One region of the Iodobacter fluviatilis genome, then DNA from elsewhere that is predicted to be linked to it. Evidence: predicted binding sites of a transcription regulator. Region 1 holds the regulator's gene; each other region holds the start of a gene.

The links. Region 1 encodes sigma-54, which starts transcription at its own class of promoters, with help from an activator protein. Its sites were predicted from a motif close to CTGGCACGCTTCATGCTT; they were not measured.
Region 2: the regulator sigma-54 is predicted to act here: its motif matches at 3,379-3,396, upstream of glnL (nitrogen regulation protein NR(II)).
Region 3: the regulator sigma-54 is predicted to act here: its motif matches at 3,258-3,275, upstream of C1H71_RS11615 (flagellar hook-length control protein FliK).

Annotation. Positions count from the first base shown of each region.
Region 1 is NZ_CP025781.1:2,128,064-2,133,210, reverse strand. Features, by position in the region: gene hprK (HPr(Ser) kinase/phosphatase) at 1-445, opposite strand, end outside; gene C1H71_RS09595 (PTS sugar transporter subunit IIA) at 426-899, opposite strand; gene hpf (ribosome hibernation-promoting factor, HPF/YfiA family) at 1,005-1,331, opposite strand; gene C1H71_RS09585 (RNA polymerase factor sigma-54) at 1,356-2,732, opposite strand; gene lptB (LPS export ABC transporter ATP-binding protein) at 2,733-3,458, opposite strand; gene lptA (lipopolysaccharide transport periplasmic protein LptA) at 3,455-3,955, opposite strand; gene lptC (LPS export ABC transporter periplasmic protein LptC) at 3,933-4,511, opposite strand; gene kdsC (3-deoxy-manno-octulosonate-8-phosphatase KdsC) at 4,511-5,026, opposite strand.
Region 2 is NZ_CP025781.1:2,863,899-2,869,045, forward strand. Features, by position in the region: gene C1H71_RS12690 (outer membrane lipoprotein) at 59-760, shown strand; gene ntrC (nitrogen regulation protein NR(I)) at 837-2,243, opposite strand; gene glnL (nitrogen regulation protein NR(II)) at 2,289-3,341, opposite strand; gene C1H71_RS12705 (DUF4124 domain-containing protein) at 3,522-4,001, opposite strand; gene C1H71_RS12710 (SelT/SelW/SelH family protein) at 4,403-4,696, opposite strand; gene C1H71_RS12715 (HAD family hydrolase) at 4,696-5,147, opposite strand, start outside.
Region 3 is NZ_CP025781.1:2,600,144-2,605,290, forward strand. Features, by position in the region: gene flhA (flagellar biosynthesis protein FlhA) at 1-1,838, opposite strand, end outside; gene flhB (flagellar biosynthesis protein FlhB) at 2,025-3,161, opposite strand; gene C1H71_RS11615 (flagellar hook-length control protein FliK) at 3,320-4,441, shown strand; gene C1H71_RS11620 (flagellar basal body-associated FliL family protein) at 4,625-5,147, shown strand, end outside.

The DNA of each region.
Region 1 (5,147 bases):
CATCCAAAAACACCCCGTGCAGGTGAGTCGAAACCGCCAGCGCTTTTGATAGGTAATAGCGCAACACGTCCATCAAATAGGGAGATTGCTCAGGGGAGGTGAGCAGCGGCACATGAAAGCGCTCGGAAGCTTCGCGCAGGCAATCGCCCACAATCTGGCCATTAGCCACAATCACCGCCGCCATTTCATTTGAGAACAATCGATCGAGTGATTCTCTTTGCGCCTCAACGCTAAGCTGCAGCAAATAAACCGTTTCTGCCACCCCAAGCACCTGAATGCGGTTGGGGTGGATAAAATTCAGGTGACCTACCAAAGATAAGGTCGGTTTTTGCTCCGACGCGTCATTAGATAACAGATTATTAGCGCCAGATTGCCCTGCAACCCAGGTTAGGCGCAGTTTTTCGGCGTTATCAATAAAAAGTTGTCTAACTGAAATCTGTGGCATAAGGCTCCCAAGTACTGATTAACTTCCAGATTTGCCCTGGCTCCGTTGCTGCCAGCAAGCCCTCACGCAATACTTTATCTGAAAAAAGCTGAGCTAATTCAGACAAGATTTGTAAGTGCAGATCGGTAGCGTGTGCAGGTACGAGCAAGACAAACACTAAGGAGACTGGCTTGCCATCGGGCGCATCATAAGGAATGGCCTCGTCTAAACGCACAAAAGCACCGGTTGCTTCTTTTAGGCCCTTAATACGCCCGTGTGGAATAGCCACGCCTTGACCAAGGCCGGTGGAACCGAGTTTTTCTCTAGCAAACAAGCTATCAAAAATAACGCTACGGGCAATGCCGTGGCTATTTTCAAATAGAATCCCTACTTGTTCAAAAATACGTTTTTTGCTGCCGACTTCCATATCGAGGAAGACATTGCCGCTTGGCAGAATTTGGGCGATCAGACTCATTGTAGGCAGACCAAAACAAGGACGACAGCTATTGTAGCGCCGTAGCTTGAAAACAAAAACGGGAACCCGATTAAACCGGTTCCCGCTAAGGTGAAAGAAATCGCTTTATTCAGCGCTAGGTTGATGCTGTTTGATGGATTCGTTGCGATGATCCATTGATTTTTCTTTGTGCTTTACAACTTGACGATCAAGTTTATCTGCCAAAAAATCAATCGCTGCGTACATATTTTCATCCGTTGCTTCAACGTGGATATCGCGTCCGCGAACATGAACGGTAGCTTCAACTTGGTGTTGCAGTTTCTCCACGGAGAGGATGACATTAACGTCAATCACATTATCAAAGTGCCTGATAACCCGCTCCATTTTACTGTTCACGTACTCACGAATGGATGGGGTTACTTCAAGATGATGGCCACTGATATTCAAATTCATAGGGTTACTCCTTCCGTTGGGGCCTTACAAACTTTTGCGCTGACTTACTGGGTAAATCTGCAACGCCTCACGGTATTTAGCAACGGTACGACGCGCTACCACAATACCTTGGGCGGATAATGCTTCTGCCAATACGCTATCACTTAAAGGTTTTTTCTTATCTTCTTGCTGCACCATCTGCTTTATCAAAGCTTTGATAGCGGTTGCAGAACATTCACCACCGGCGTCCGTATCTACATGGCTACCAAAAAAGTACTTAAACTCATACAAACCACGCGGCGTTAACATGTATTTTTGCGTGGTGACTCTAGAAATAGTTGATTCGTGTAAATCGAGCTCTTCAGCGATATCCCTCAACACCAAAGGGCGCATCGCCACTTCACCGTACTCAAAAAATGCCCGCTGCCGCTCTACAATTGCTGTTGCTACTCGTAAAATCGTATCAAAACGCTGCTGCACACTTTTTACCAACCAACGCGCTTCTTGTAACTCGCGCGCTAAATGAGCACCATCGCCTTTTTGTAAGATATCTGCATAAAGCCGGTTAACGCGTAATTTTGGCATAGATGCATCGTGTAATCTAACCCGCCAAACCCCGCGTACTTTTTGCACAACCACATCAGGGCTTACATATCTTGGTGAGGTTACAGACCACTGTGCACTCGGCCTTGGGTTTAAACTTACAATCAATTCTTGCGCAGCTTTTAACTCAGCATCCTCGCATTTAAAGGCTCGTTTAAGCTTAGTGTAGTCCCGTCCAGCTAATAAATCGAGTGAATTTTGGGCAATTTTCAAGGCTAAATCTTTAGCGGCACTCGGCTGTTTTTGACGCAACTGTAAGCATAATGAATCGGCGGTATCCCGAGCTCCAACGCCTAAGGGCTCTAAATGTTGTAAGCGAATTAAAGCAATCTTCAAGTCATCAAGTTCGAGTTCATAATCTTGGATAAGTTCCTCTGGCAGCTGAGAATAGACTTCATCTAAGGGCTGAGAAAGAAAACCATCATCATCCAAAGCTTCAATCAACATCAACAACAAAGACTTATCCCGATGCGGCAGCTGCAGCAGACCTGCTTGCTGCAGCAGGTATTCACGTAAATCTAAATCACGCGCAATATTGGTGGCGGGGTCGAAGTCATTATCGTCATCTGAGCTTCCATGACTAGTACCTTCCCAGCGCAAACCATCATCATCCCCGCCCATTTCCCACTGCGGCTCGGGCTGCTCAGCTTCCCCTGCGGGGGCCTCCTCGCCACGCTCCAGCAAGGGGTTGTCGTTTAGATACTGTTCAAGCTCTTGTTGAAACTCAAGCGTAGAAAGCTGCAGCAGCTTAATAGCCTGCTGCAATTGTGGCGTGAGGTTAAGTTGCTGGGAAAGCCGCAGCTGCAGGGTTTGTTTCATTTACATACGGAAATGTTCACCGAGATACACTCGACGCACACTTTCATTAGCCACAATATCTTTTGGAACACCAGACGCCATCACCGCACCTTCTGAGATGATGTACGCACGATCACAAATACCTAAGGTTTCACGCACATTATGATCAGTGATTAGCACACCGATTCCACGTTGCTTTAAAAAACCAATAATACGTTGAATATCCATCACTGCAATCGGGTCTACACCTGCAAATGGCTCATCCAGCAAGATAAAACGTGGGTTTGCCGCAAGTGCACGGGCAATTTCTACCCGCCGCCGCTCACCACCTGATAAGCCCATTGCCCCAGCATCCCGCAAATGAGCAATATGCAAATCATTGAGCAGCTCGTCAAGGCGGGCATCAATCTCAACACGATTTTTGTAATGCAGCTCTAGCACTGCAGTTATGTTTTGCGCCACCGTCATTTTACGAAAGATAGATGCTTCCTGAGGTAAATAACCTAAACCTCGCCGTGCTCGCTGATGAATGGGTAAATGGCCGATATCTTCACCATCGAGCATAATCCGCCCGCCATTCATCGCCACCAAGCCTACCAACATATAAAAGCTAGTGGTTTTGCCCGCGCCATTAGGGCCTAACAAGCCAACCACTTCGCCACTAAAAATTTCCATCGTGACATCACGCACTACAGTACGTTTGCCGTAGCGCTTTTCTAATTGTTCTGCACGTAAAGAACTACTCATGGAGCGGGAGCCTTTTTCGGATTGATCACGATATTCACCCGGCCACCTTCTGTTTTACTTTGCGCTTGGTAAGCTTCATTGTTTAAATCGTAAGTGATTACATCGCTATAAATGTGATCTTCGCCCCGCTTTACCCAAGCTTTATCTAGCAGTTTTAGAATACCGGTGCGCCCGTCGTAATCAAAACGCTGGGCTTCTGCATCCACCCACTCATTGCCGCCATCCATTTTCTGCCGAAACCGCACTGGGCTGCCGTTACCAGCAACAAACTGATTGCCCGCTTCATCTTGGCGCACGGTGAGCTTATCGCCACGAATACTGAGCGTACCTTGAGTCAGCACCACGTCACTAGTACAGACACTGGCCTGAGTCTTTTGATTCATCACGCAATTTGCAGCGGCAATTTTAATGGGTTTTTCACGGTCGGCTTTTTCTGCATGCACGGGGCCAGCAAGCAAAAATAATAATACGGCGTTAAGGGGTACGAAGCGGTTCATAGCTCATCCTGACTTTAGATTTAAGTTCCAGTGTTTCGGTATTAGAATTAGCAATAAAACCCACCGACTCAACAACATAAGTGCCCATTACGGCGTGCACTGGGGCATCGGAGCTGGCAATGCCCTGCTGGGGTAAAACCTGCATATCGCGGCTATTAATCACCAGCTCAGCCTGTGTACCACTGGCTGCACGCACCATTTTAACCGCCCCAGGAAACCAAACCTCACTGCCTTGCTTAATTGACTTAGCCCGCTCGCCCGTTACATCCAAACGAGGTTGCTCTGCTGCGGTATAACGCAAATGGGGCTTTTCTAGCCAAGTAATATCGCCAACAGGCAAGTGAGAAACATGGGTGGCCGTCAGCTGAGAAACGGGGCGGCCATCTTCTCCAAACCGCACGGCGGTGGCGCTATCGACCAACATATCTGGCTGATCAGAATTCACCGCATACGCTGCGCTTGGCAAGGTAGCCGCTCTATCTAGCAACCAAGTCAATCCGCCCAGCAACAACACTAAAGCCAAGGGCAGCAGGCGAGTAGTACCGGGAACAGCCATTAGGCGAGGTACGGCGCCATAGCTGCATCAAATGTGCCTTGCGCCTGCATCAGATACTCACAGACTTCACGTACTGCACCACGGCCACCTTGGCTACCGCTAATGTAGTGAGCGTGTTTACGCACTAATTGTGGAGAATCAGGCACGGCAACGGCAAAGGCTACCCGACGCATCACTGGCAAATCGATCACATCATCGCCCATATAACCACAGTCGTCCGCGCTAAGGCCTGCCACCTTCAGTAGCTCTTCAAAACTTGCGCCTTTATCGTGAGCGCCCTGATAGAGGTAGTCTACACCTAAGTCTTTGGCACGCTTTTCAACCAGCTTAGAAGTACGCCCGGTAATAATGGCTAGCTTTACCCCGCTGGTGTGCAACATTTTTAAGCCATGGCCATCTAGGGAATTAAATGCTTTTAGTTCTTCGCCACTATCGCTGTAAAACAGACTGCCATCTGTCATTACGCCATCAACATCAAAAATCATTAAGCGAACCGCTTTGGCTTTATCTGGCATTATTTTTCCTTTTTTTATTCCTGATTATGTCTCTTGCTCATACAAGCTCAAACAAAGTCGTTTGTAATAATCTTACAGAAACATAAATATAACCTCATGCTTTCGATAAGCTCAGGTTCAA
Region 2 (5,147 bases), 740 kb from region 1:
AGCCTTGCTGTTTGATGCAGGGCACAAGCCTATCTACTTATCATTTTGGAGATGTACGATGTCAGCCCCTAAAACCCATCCACTGTTTCTGGCTGCGGCCGTTTCTGTGATTTTAGCTTCTGGTGTAGGTGTTGCTAATTGGCTAGGTTTTGTTGGCAAGCCTGCTGTAGAGCCCATTGTCGTGGCCTCGGTGCCCAGTGTAGCCAGCGCGCCTGTATTAGCCTTAGTGGCCACTCCTGTGCCGACTGCCGCACCTATCGTAACACCTGCTCCAACACCAATCCCAACGGCTGCGCCTAGGCCTGTTGTACATACGCCTGCAGTTAAGCCCCGTCCTAAAGCAACGCCGCACCCTGCGCCGGTGGCAAAAAGCACAGAAGAAGACAAGCCTGCTCCTATCGTTTGGCCAGCCAAAGAAGTATGTAAAAGTTGTGGCCGCGTGACTTCAGTGCGCACTATTGAGAAAAAAGGGGAAGGTTCGGGTGGCGGTGCGGTGGTTGGTGGTGTGCTAGGTGGGGTAGTGGGCCACCAGATTGGTGGGGGTAATGGCCGTACCGTTGCAGAAGTATTGGGTGCAATTGGTGGTGCTGTGGCTGGCCATCAGGCTGAAAAACAATACCGCAGCGTAACGGTATACGAAGTTCGCGTGTCATTTGACGATGATAGCCAGCGCACTTATAGCTTTCAGGAACGCCCACAATTTAGCCAAGGCGATCGTGTGCGCTTAAGCGGCGATACTATTGTGCCTACAGGTAATTAACAGATTTTATTTGATCAAAAGGGCGCGGCTTGCTGCGCCCTTTTTTATATTTTAAGCAGCAAACTGCACCTCTAAATTAGCTGTGTTCCATGCCTAGTTCTTGAATTTTACGTGTTAGGGTATTGCGCCCCCAGCCGAGTAACTCGGCCGCTTCGATGCGTTTTCCGCCGGTATGAGCTAAGGCGCGTTCAATCACTACGCGCTCAAAGGCTGGGGTGATCTCATCGAGAATGCGGCTATCACCCCGGCTGAGACGCATGCTCATTTCTGCGCCCAAATGACTTAACCAATCTCCGTTGCGCAATTGGACTTCACTGGCTTCAGTACTTAATTCTGGAGGGAGATCACCCGCTTGCACTAAAGCACCCGGTGCCATTACGGTAATCCAATGGCAGAGGTTTTCTAGCTGGCGCACATTGCCCGGAAAACTAAATGCGGCCAGTTTATTCATGGCGTCATCCGTTAGACGCTTGGCTTCAATCCCTAGCTCTGTGGCCGATTTACTCAAAAAATAACGCGCTAGCAGAGGGATATCTTGGCTTCTTTCCCGAAGTGCAGGTAAGCGCAGCCGGATAACATTTAAACGGTGGAATAAATCTTCTCGAAACTGCCCTTGTTTAACCCGCTCTTCTAAATGTTGATGCGTAGCAGCAATCACCCGCACATTGGCTTTAATCGGCTGATGCCCGCCTACGCGGTAATAAAAGCCATCGGATAGTACCCGCAGTAAGCGGGTTTGCAGCTCGGAGGGCATATCGCCGATTTCGTCTAAGAATAAGGTGCCATTTTCAGCTTGCTCAAAGCGGCCTTGACGGCGAGCGTCTGCACCAGTAAATGCGCCGCGCTCGTGGCCAAATAACTCGGATTCTAGTAAGTCTTTAGGGATCGCCGCAGTATTGATCGCCACAAAGGGCTTGGCAGAGCGTGGACTATGGCGGTGTAGGGCGCGCGCTACTAATTCTTTACCACTACCTGATTCACCGGTAATCAACACGGTGGCGGCAGATTGGCTGAGGCGGCCAATGGCCCTAAATACATCTTGCATAGCAGGGGCTTGCCCTAGGATTTCTGGCGCGGGTGATGCGGCTTCTGTGGGGCTGCCTACTTGATTGGTAAATCTTTCGCTTTCTTGGATGGCACGTCGTATTAAGTCGATGGCTTGATCTACATCGAAAGGCTTGGGCATATATTCAAATGCCCCCCCTTGAAAGGCCGATACGGCGCTATCTAAATCTGAATGTGCCGTCATGATAATGACGGGTAAATCGGGCCAATCTTGCTTCACAATATCTAAAAACTGTAATCCAGATTCGCCAGGCATGCGGATATCACAAACGATGGCTTGTGGCTGTTCTTGGGTGAGTTTTGCTAGCGCTTCGGTGGCTGAGGCAAAGCTAGCATGCGAGATATTTTCGCGTGCTAAGGCCTTTTCAAATACCCAACGAATCGATCGGTCATCATCAATAATCCAAACAGCACTCATGGGGTTTCCTTTTGTTGCTTGTTATTTATTGCTGTGTAACATCAGTTAATGCGCTTCTTGCCAGCCATTAAGCGGCAGCAGCAGGCTAAAGCAGGTTAGGCCAGGACGGCTTTCAAATTCAATGGTGCCGTGGTGCTGGATAACAAAGGTGTGCGCGAGGTGCAGGCCGATACCGGTGCCGCCTGGTCGGCCAGAGACCAATGGATAAAACAGCGTTTCTTTTAGGGAATTAGGAATTCCCGGTCCGTTATCAATAATTTGAATTTGTAAGGCTAGCGGAAAGCGGCGGCGATTGAGCGTGACCTGGCGTGCAATCCGCGTACGCAAAAAAATCTCGCCTACACCCGCCATCGCTTGTACGGCATTGCGGACAATATTAAGCACCGCTTGAATCAGTTGCTCTTGATCGGCGATCAGGCTAGGTAGGCTGGTATCGTAATCGCGCTTTACCGATAGGCCATTGGGCGTTTCGGCAAGGACTAAGCTGCGAACACGTTCTAATACCTCATGAATATTTAGCTCGGTGAGCTTAGGCAGACGATGTGGAGTAAGTAAGCGATCCAGTAGCCTTTGTAAGCGCTGAGACTCTTCGATAATCACTTGGGTGTATTCTTTTAGGGCAGGGCTAGTTAGCTCTACAGAGAGCAATTGCGCAGCTCCACGAATACCACCTAAGGGGTTTTTTATTTCATGGGCAAGATTGCGAATCAGCTCGCGATTGGCTTGTTGTTGCGCTTGCAAGCGTGCTTCATTCACAATTTTTCGCTGTTGATCCATTTGCCGAATTTCAACCAACGCCGCCGCTGCACTGTTTTCGATAGGGCTGGCGGTGAGCGTGACATACACATCGCCGTGCGTGGTGGCTAGCAAAAGCTCGTGCTCGGTGATGCTGATGTTTTCTGTGCAGGCAGTAATCACCGCACTGACAATGGGGCTGTGCGGCTCTAAGCATGCTGATAATGTCATGCCTATATCATCTTGGCGTAGGCCTAACAGATCAGTGGCAGCAGGGTTGACGTAAACCAGCGTGCTGTCTGTAGCAACGGCAATGACAGCATCATCCAGAAACTCAAGACCAGAGAAGGCGGTATGGCACATGGTGGCTTGTCTCTGCAGAAGATTATCTATGGGACTCTAGCAATTTGCGGGCCAGCAAGGTGATGATACGAGTTCGCTAGTATGGGCCCCTTTACTGGTGCTAAGACCTATAAGCATACAGCAGCAATGCACCAGTGTGGTGCATTGCTGCTGTGGATGGTGCGTAGATTTGTGTAAGGTTTAGCGCAAGCGGCTAATTTCGGATTGTAAGGCGCTGATATTTTTCTCATGCAGAACCATGTTATTGCGGATGCGGCCCATTTTTTCTACATACTTTTGCGGGCTGGCTTTTTCTTCGGCAGATCTAGTGCTTTCAGCTTCTGAGAGTTGGCGGCGCGCATCGGTGAGTCTTTTTTGCTCACTCGCTAGCTCTTCATTAAGAATAAGCTGGCGGTTACTATCACGGCTTTTTTGCGTGGCAGCATCCACGCGTGGAAAGTTACCTGGAGTTGCCGTTTGTGGGCGGCGCTCCTTAGGGCCTGCGTTGCCATGCGAGCGAGGGGCAGGAATCAAGGCTCCTGGCTCGACCAAGATGCGTTGTGCATTGCGCATGGGGATATTAGAAAACGTGACATTGCCGTGTTCGTCCACATACTTGTAGATATCGGCGTGAGCCAGTGGGGCAAAGCAGGCAAGGATAATGAGTAGGTACTTAAGCATGGGCATAACTTAACACAGACAGGTTTAAAGTAGTTTAGTAAGTCGCTTAGCATTGGCTGGCTAGTGCATAACAAAACTGGGTTGAGGTACGATCTAATTTAAGAATAAATACAATGCATTATGATTGCTAGGGTCTGTTGACGTTTCATTCACGGCTGCGTTTGGCCCAGTTTTGGGGCTGAACAAGGAGAAAATGGCGACATGATACGAGTACCATGAGCGATTTTTAACTTTTGTTCCGCCCCTAAAATGGGCTAAACCCGAAGGGCTGAGCCGGGAAAGGGCCATTCACTGCGTGATGCTCCTCGACAATAACCCGTTATTGCCTTCGTCACATGCCTTGTGCCTAGCCGTTTTCCGGCTCAGCGCAATGGCGAATGAAACGCCAACAGGCTGCTAGGCTAATTGCGCCTAGCATCACTATGGCCCAAGGGTTTTTCTGGGGCTATTAAATCTCGGATGCGCTGTTTTAATTCTTTAGACTCCGGAAAACGCCCCTCGATTCTTCTATCCCAAATAATGATATCCATACACTGCACAACAAATAGGCCTCCAGTGCCTGGTTGCAGGGCCACTTCTCCGACCTCATCCGCGAAGCTTGATAGCAACTCTTGAGCAAGCCACGCTGAGCGTAGTAACCAATTGCATCGGGTGCAATATAAAATACTGATTCGGGGTTTAGTGATTGGCGTCATTAAAATTTTAAACCTAGTTGCTGGAGTTGCTTTGCGGTTTCATTGGCGTTGGTATGGTGAATACCATGCCAACCCAGTTGGCTTGCTGCGTGGGCATTTTTGGCGACATCGTCAATAAACACCAGCTCATTAGGCTGCAAGCCTGTTAAATGGATGCGCTCAAACATCGCTTGATAAATGGCCGGATCAGGTTTGATTAAGCCTAAGCGCCCAGATACCACAATATCTTTAAAGCGGTGCAGTAGCGGAAAGTGCTCCCAAGCATAGGGAAAGGTTTCATCTGACCAATTAGTTAGGCCGTAGAGTGGAATATTAGCTGATTCTAATCGCTCCATCAGTGCTACGCCATCAGGTAAAGTGCCTCGTAGCATTTCATTCCAGCGGCTATAAAATGCCGCGATCAAATCACTGTACTCGGGAAACTCGGCCTGTTTGATGGCGATTGCATCAG
Region 3 (5,147 bases), 470 kb from region 1:
AGAATATTTTCTAATTGTGGCTCTAAGGTAACAACTTGCAATTCGTTTTCACCAGGAAATAGCTGGTGAACAATCGCTCGGCCTAATGCTACCCGCACTGCTGCGGTCAGCTCGTCAATATTTTGGGTGCGGACAATATGTTCGGCCAGTGTTTCTAAGATGCTTCGCAAATCGCGTATATGCATCCCTTCTTCAAGTAAGTTCTGTAAAACTTTTTGTAAAGTGCCAACGGGAATAATTTTGGGCACTAAATCTTCCAGTAATTTTGGCGCTTCCTTACCAAAATGCTCCAGCAATTGCTGGACTTCTTCGCGGCCTAAAAGTTCGGCAGAGTGGCTTTGTAAAATATTAGAAATATGCGTCGCCACCACGGTGGCAGCATCTACCACCGTATAGCCAAAAGCTTGCGCCTGATCGCGCAAGCTGGCGTCAATCCAAACGGCGGGAAGGCCAAAAGTAGGGTCTTGGGTTGGCGTGCCGGGTAATTGGCCAATCGCATTACCGGGGTTAATGGCTAGCCATTGACCAGCAAATGCTTCACCAGTACCTACATCCACCCCTTTGAGCTGAATACGATATTGATTAGGCTTAAGCTCCAAATTATCGCGGATATGCACGGAGGGCACTAAAAACCCCAGCTCCTGTGCAATTTTTTTACGAATGCCGCGAATACGGCGAAGTAGTTCACCATCTTGGTTACGGTCTACCAAGGGAATCAGCCGGTAGCCGACCTCTAAGCCAACTGGATCAACAGGTTGCACATCGTTCCAACTGACCTCTTGCAAGGGTGGAGTGGGCGCTGCGGCAGGGCCGGCGGCTCCGGATTGGCCCGGTGCACCTCCCCCGCCCGCTACGCCTGCGCCTTGTAGTGCGAGTGCAGTTTTCTTTTGGTCGATCTGCCAGCCTATCCCCGCCAAAATGGCGGCCATTAGTAAAAACGCCGTGTGCGGCATGCCAGGGATCACCCCTAAAATACCTAGTACCGCCGAGGTAACATAGAGTACTTGTGGCTGTGAAAACATTTGCCCTAAGATTTGCTCAGATAAATCTTCACCATCACCAACCCGCGAAACCACAATACCGGCAGCAACCGAGATAATCAGCGATGGAAGCTGGGCAACTAAACCATCACCAATGGTAAGCAGAGTGTAGGTTTTTCCAGCTTCGGCAAAGGGCAGATCGTGTTGCGCCATGCCCACAATCAAGCCGCCGATGATATTGATCACCATGATCATAATCCCAGCCACCGCATCCCCACGCACAAACTTAGAAGCACCATCCATAGAGCCAAAGAAGGTGGCTTCTAAGGAGATTTCGGTACGACGGCGTCTTGCTTCTTCTTCGCCAATCATGCCGGCGTTCAAATCGGCATCAATCGCCATTTGTTTACCCGGCATAGCATCAAGGGTAAAGCGGGCAGATACTTCAGCAATTCGCCCAGCACCCTTGGTAATCACCACAAAATTAATAATGGTGAGGATAATAAAACCGATCACGCCCACAGTTAAATTATCGCCAATGAGGACGTGGCCAAAGGCTTCAATCACCTTACCAGCCGCATCGGCGCCGTTATGGCCTTCGGTGAGCACCAGTTTGGTAGACGCCACGTTGAGCGAGAGTCGCAGTAGTGTTGTAAACAGCAAAATCGTTGGGAAACTAGAGAATTCGAGCGGCTTACGGGTGTAGAGCGCCACCATCAGCACGATGATGGATATAGCGATGTTAAAAGTAAAGAATAAATCGAGCGCAATGGCAGGCAGCGGCAGAACCATCATGCCGAGAACCATCAGTACCAGCGCGGGGCCAGCGAGCTTGCTGTAATTAAAAGTGCGCCACATAGGGCTTTAAATTCTCTTTATTTGATTCAAAAGCTGGGGAGGGGGTTCATTCCCCCATACAGAAAATAAACGTAACGACTCGTTAAATTTTGTAGCGCATAAAAGTATGTTGAATAAGAACGTAAGCTACACTTGCGGCTATGTACACGAGGTTCAATGCTCTTCGGTTGAGATTATAAAGCGGTCTTAGACTTCGCCCCCTGGATCTAAATCACTGGGTACAGGGAGCTCGGTTGATAGATTTGGCTCTTCGCCGCCAAAATTTTGCCAGTGCTTAAGCTGATAGATATAAGCCAGTACTTCTGCCGCAGCAGTATACAACGCGGCAGGGATCTCTTCTCCAAGTTCAGCATGGTGATAGAGCGCACGGGCAAAAGGCGGGGTGCGGACAATCGCTACTTTATGCTCTTTACCTAGCTCGATAATTCGTTCTGCCAGCAAAAAAGCGCCTTTAGCCACAATCTTGGGCGCACGCATGGATTCGGTATATTGCAAGGCCACGGCAAAGTGAGTTGGGTTGGTGACAATCACGTTGGCTTTTGGAATCTCGCTCATCATGCGCTTTCTGGCTGCTTCATGTTGTAGTTGACGAATCTTACCTTTAATTTCAGCCGAGCCCTCGGCATCTTTGCCTTCTTGCTTTACTTCTTCTTTAGTCATGCGCAAGCCCTTGTAATAATCCCAGAGCTGATAGGGCGCATCAATCGCAGCTAAAATAGCTAAAGAGCTGATCACCAGTAGCAGGGTGTGCTGAACCATTTTCCACATATAGGGCATGCCAATTTCGAGTGGCATGGTAATCAGCTGGATAAATTCTTCTCTTTGCCCCCATAACACCCACGCCGCCACGCCGCCAATCAGGCTGGATTTAAGAATGGTTTTTGTCATTTCAACGATGCTTTTTAGTGAAAACATCCGGCCTATCCCATTCATGGGATTCATTCGGGCAAAGTTGGGCGTTAAAGCTTCAACGGTAAATAGCCAGCCACCGATCAATACTGGCGTGATAATCGCCATCAGGGCGCAGGGTAAAATAATCGGTAGGCAAGCCATTAAGGCTTTTTGCGCTGAGCCAGTAAAATGCAGCAGCATTTGATTAGGGTCGCTAATGGTGGTTCGACTAAAGCTGAGCTCGGCAATGAAAATAGCTTTTAAAGTGCCGAGTAATTCAGGCCCAAGCGAAATCAGCATGACGATGCCGGTCATTAAAATGGAGAACGTTGCTAATTCTTGTGAGCGCGGAATCTGCCCTTTACCTCGCGCTTCTTCTAAGCGCTTACTAGAGGCGGGCTCCGTGCGTTCTGCGTCTGAATCTTCAGCCATTATTTAATCCTCGCTGGCCGATTGAAAAGATAGACCAATTTACTCGGTGCAGAGAAAAGATGCAGCCAAGTGCGAGTTTACTGTGATTTATTCGGGCTGGCACTGCAATTGCTTAATCAAGTGCTATTAGCAATAAGCCCCTATCGAGGAGCCTCGTCATGGCGAGCAATCTCACTGTTGTAGCCAGTGCCCAAACTAGCCGGTCAACTGACCCTCGTGCTTCTGTCGCGATGGGGGCAGAGCCTGCTGCTGGGCAAACATTTGCTAAAACGCTAGAGCGGGAGGTGAGCTCTCGTCAGGAAGGCAAATCAGCTGAGTCTGAAAAACCAGCGCCCGCAAAAAAAGAAGAAAATACCGGCGAAGATGAGCAAAAATCCCAAGCAAACAGCGCGCAAGCTGCTCAGCCATGGTTGGCCATGCTGCAGGTGCAAGCTCTGGCTCAAGCCAGTGCGTTGAGTAATGTTGCTAAGCCAGATGGCGATAAAAGTTTTGTGGGCCTTGATCTCACTAAGCTGGGTAAGGGCTTGTTGAGCGGCGAAGACGGCGAGGGAAATGGATTAACGGCCTTAGGGCAGACTGATCTAAACCCTAGCCAAGCTTTGGCAGGTGATATTAACGCGGCAAAATTTGCCTCTTTACGGCAGAAAGCGGCCGGTGATGCCAATGGCTTTACCGCGCCAGAAGAAGACTTTGCAGCTCTTTTGGCCGTATCTAAAGAAAATGCGCCGTTGCTTAAAACAGAAGCTGCACCCGTGGTGGCCTTGCACACTCCTGTTGCAGAGGCTAAACCTGCTGGGCCTACACATACCGTGGCAGAGCCGGTGGGTAGCTCACGTTGGGGCGATGCGGTTGCGCAGCGGGTATCAATGATGTTGCAAGATAAGCATCAGCAGATTGATATGCAGCTTAATCCACCGCATCTTGGCCCAATGGAAGTGCGTTTAACCATGTCGGGAGAGCAAGCGAGTGTGGTGTTTAGCTCGCAACATGCTTCGGTACGTGAGGCGCTTGCTGCAGCTACACCTAGGCTAACAATGTTGCTGGCTGACCAAGGTATTCAGCTGAGTAATGTGCAAGTTGCCTCTGATTCATTAAATCAACATGCCCAGCAACAGGCGCAGCAGCAAGCTAGTAGTCAACAGATGGAGCAGCAGCAGCATCAATCTAGATCGAGGCAATTTGCTGGAAATCTGACAGATAATTATAGCGATGGGTTGCCACGAGTGATGACGGATGTTCACGTACCTGTAGCGCGTAGCGGTCTAAATCTTTATGTTTAAACAAGGCGCGTCTTGTTGTTTTGCAGCAAGAGCAGCGCCTTACTCTCTGTTTGTTAATGCTTTTTAAGCTATAATCAAATGACTTAATTCCAAGGCCAGCGCCCCTCGCATTTTATTGGGGCGCTTTGTTCTGGTTTTTATTTTATTTTTTATCAAATATTTCAATCCATTCAAGGTGATGTCATGTCAGATGCCAAAGTGGAAGCCGCGCCTAAAGCGAAGAAAAATATTCTTTTATTTGCTGTGATTGGCTTATTAGTGGTCTTGTTAATCATTGTGGGGGGGGTGGCCGCGTTTTTGCTGACAAAAAGTAGCGATCCTGCTGCGGATGAAGTGGCGGCAGAAGCCACTGCACACGACGATGCAAAAAAGAAAAAGAAAGATCATAAAAAGAAAGAAGAGCACGCTGCTGTTTTTGAAAAATTGCCACAATTTACCGTTAACTTGCATTCGGAAGATGGCGATGGCATTTTGCAGACGGATATTTCTTTAGAACTGGGTGATCCAAAGTTAGCCGAAAAAATTAAAAGTTTGTCGCCTAAAATTCAAGGACAAATTAATAAGCTGCTTCGTGGTAAAACGATGGCAGAAGTAAAAGCACCCGACGGCACCGATAAGCTGGGTAAAGAAATTCGTGAAATGGTAAATAAAATTTTAGGGGCAGAGAGTGAAGATGAAGGGGTTATTTCAGTTAATTTCACATCAT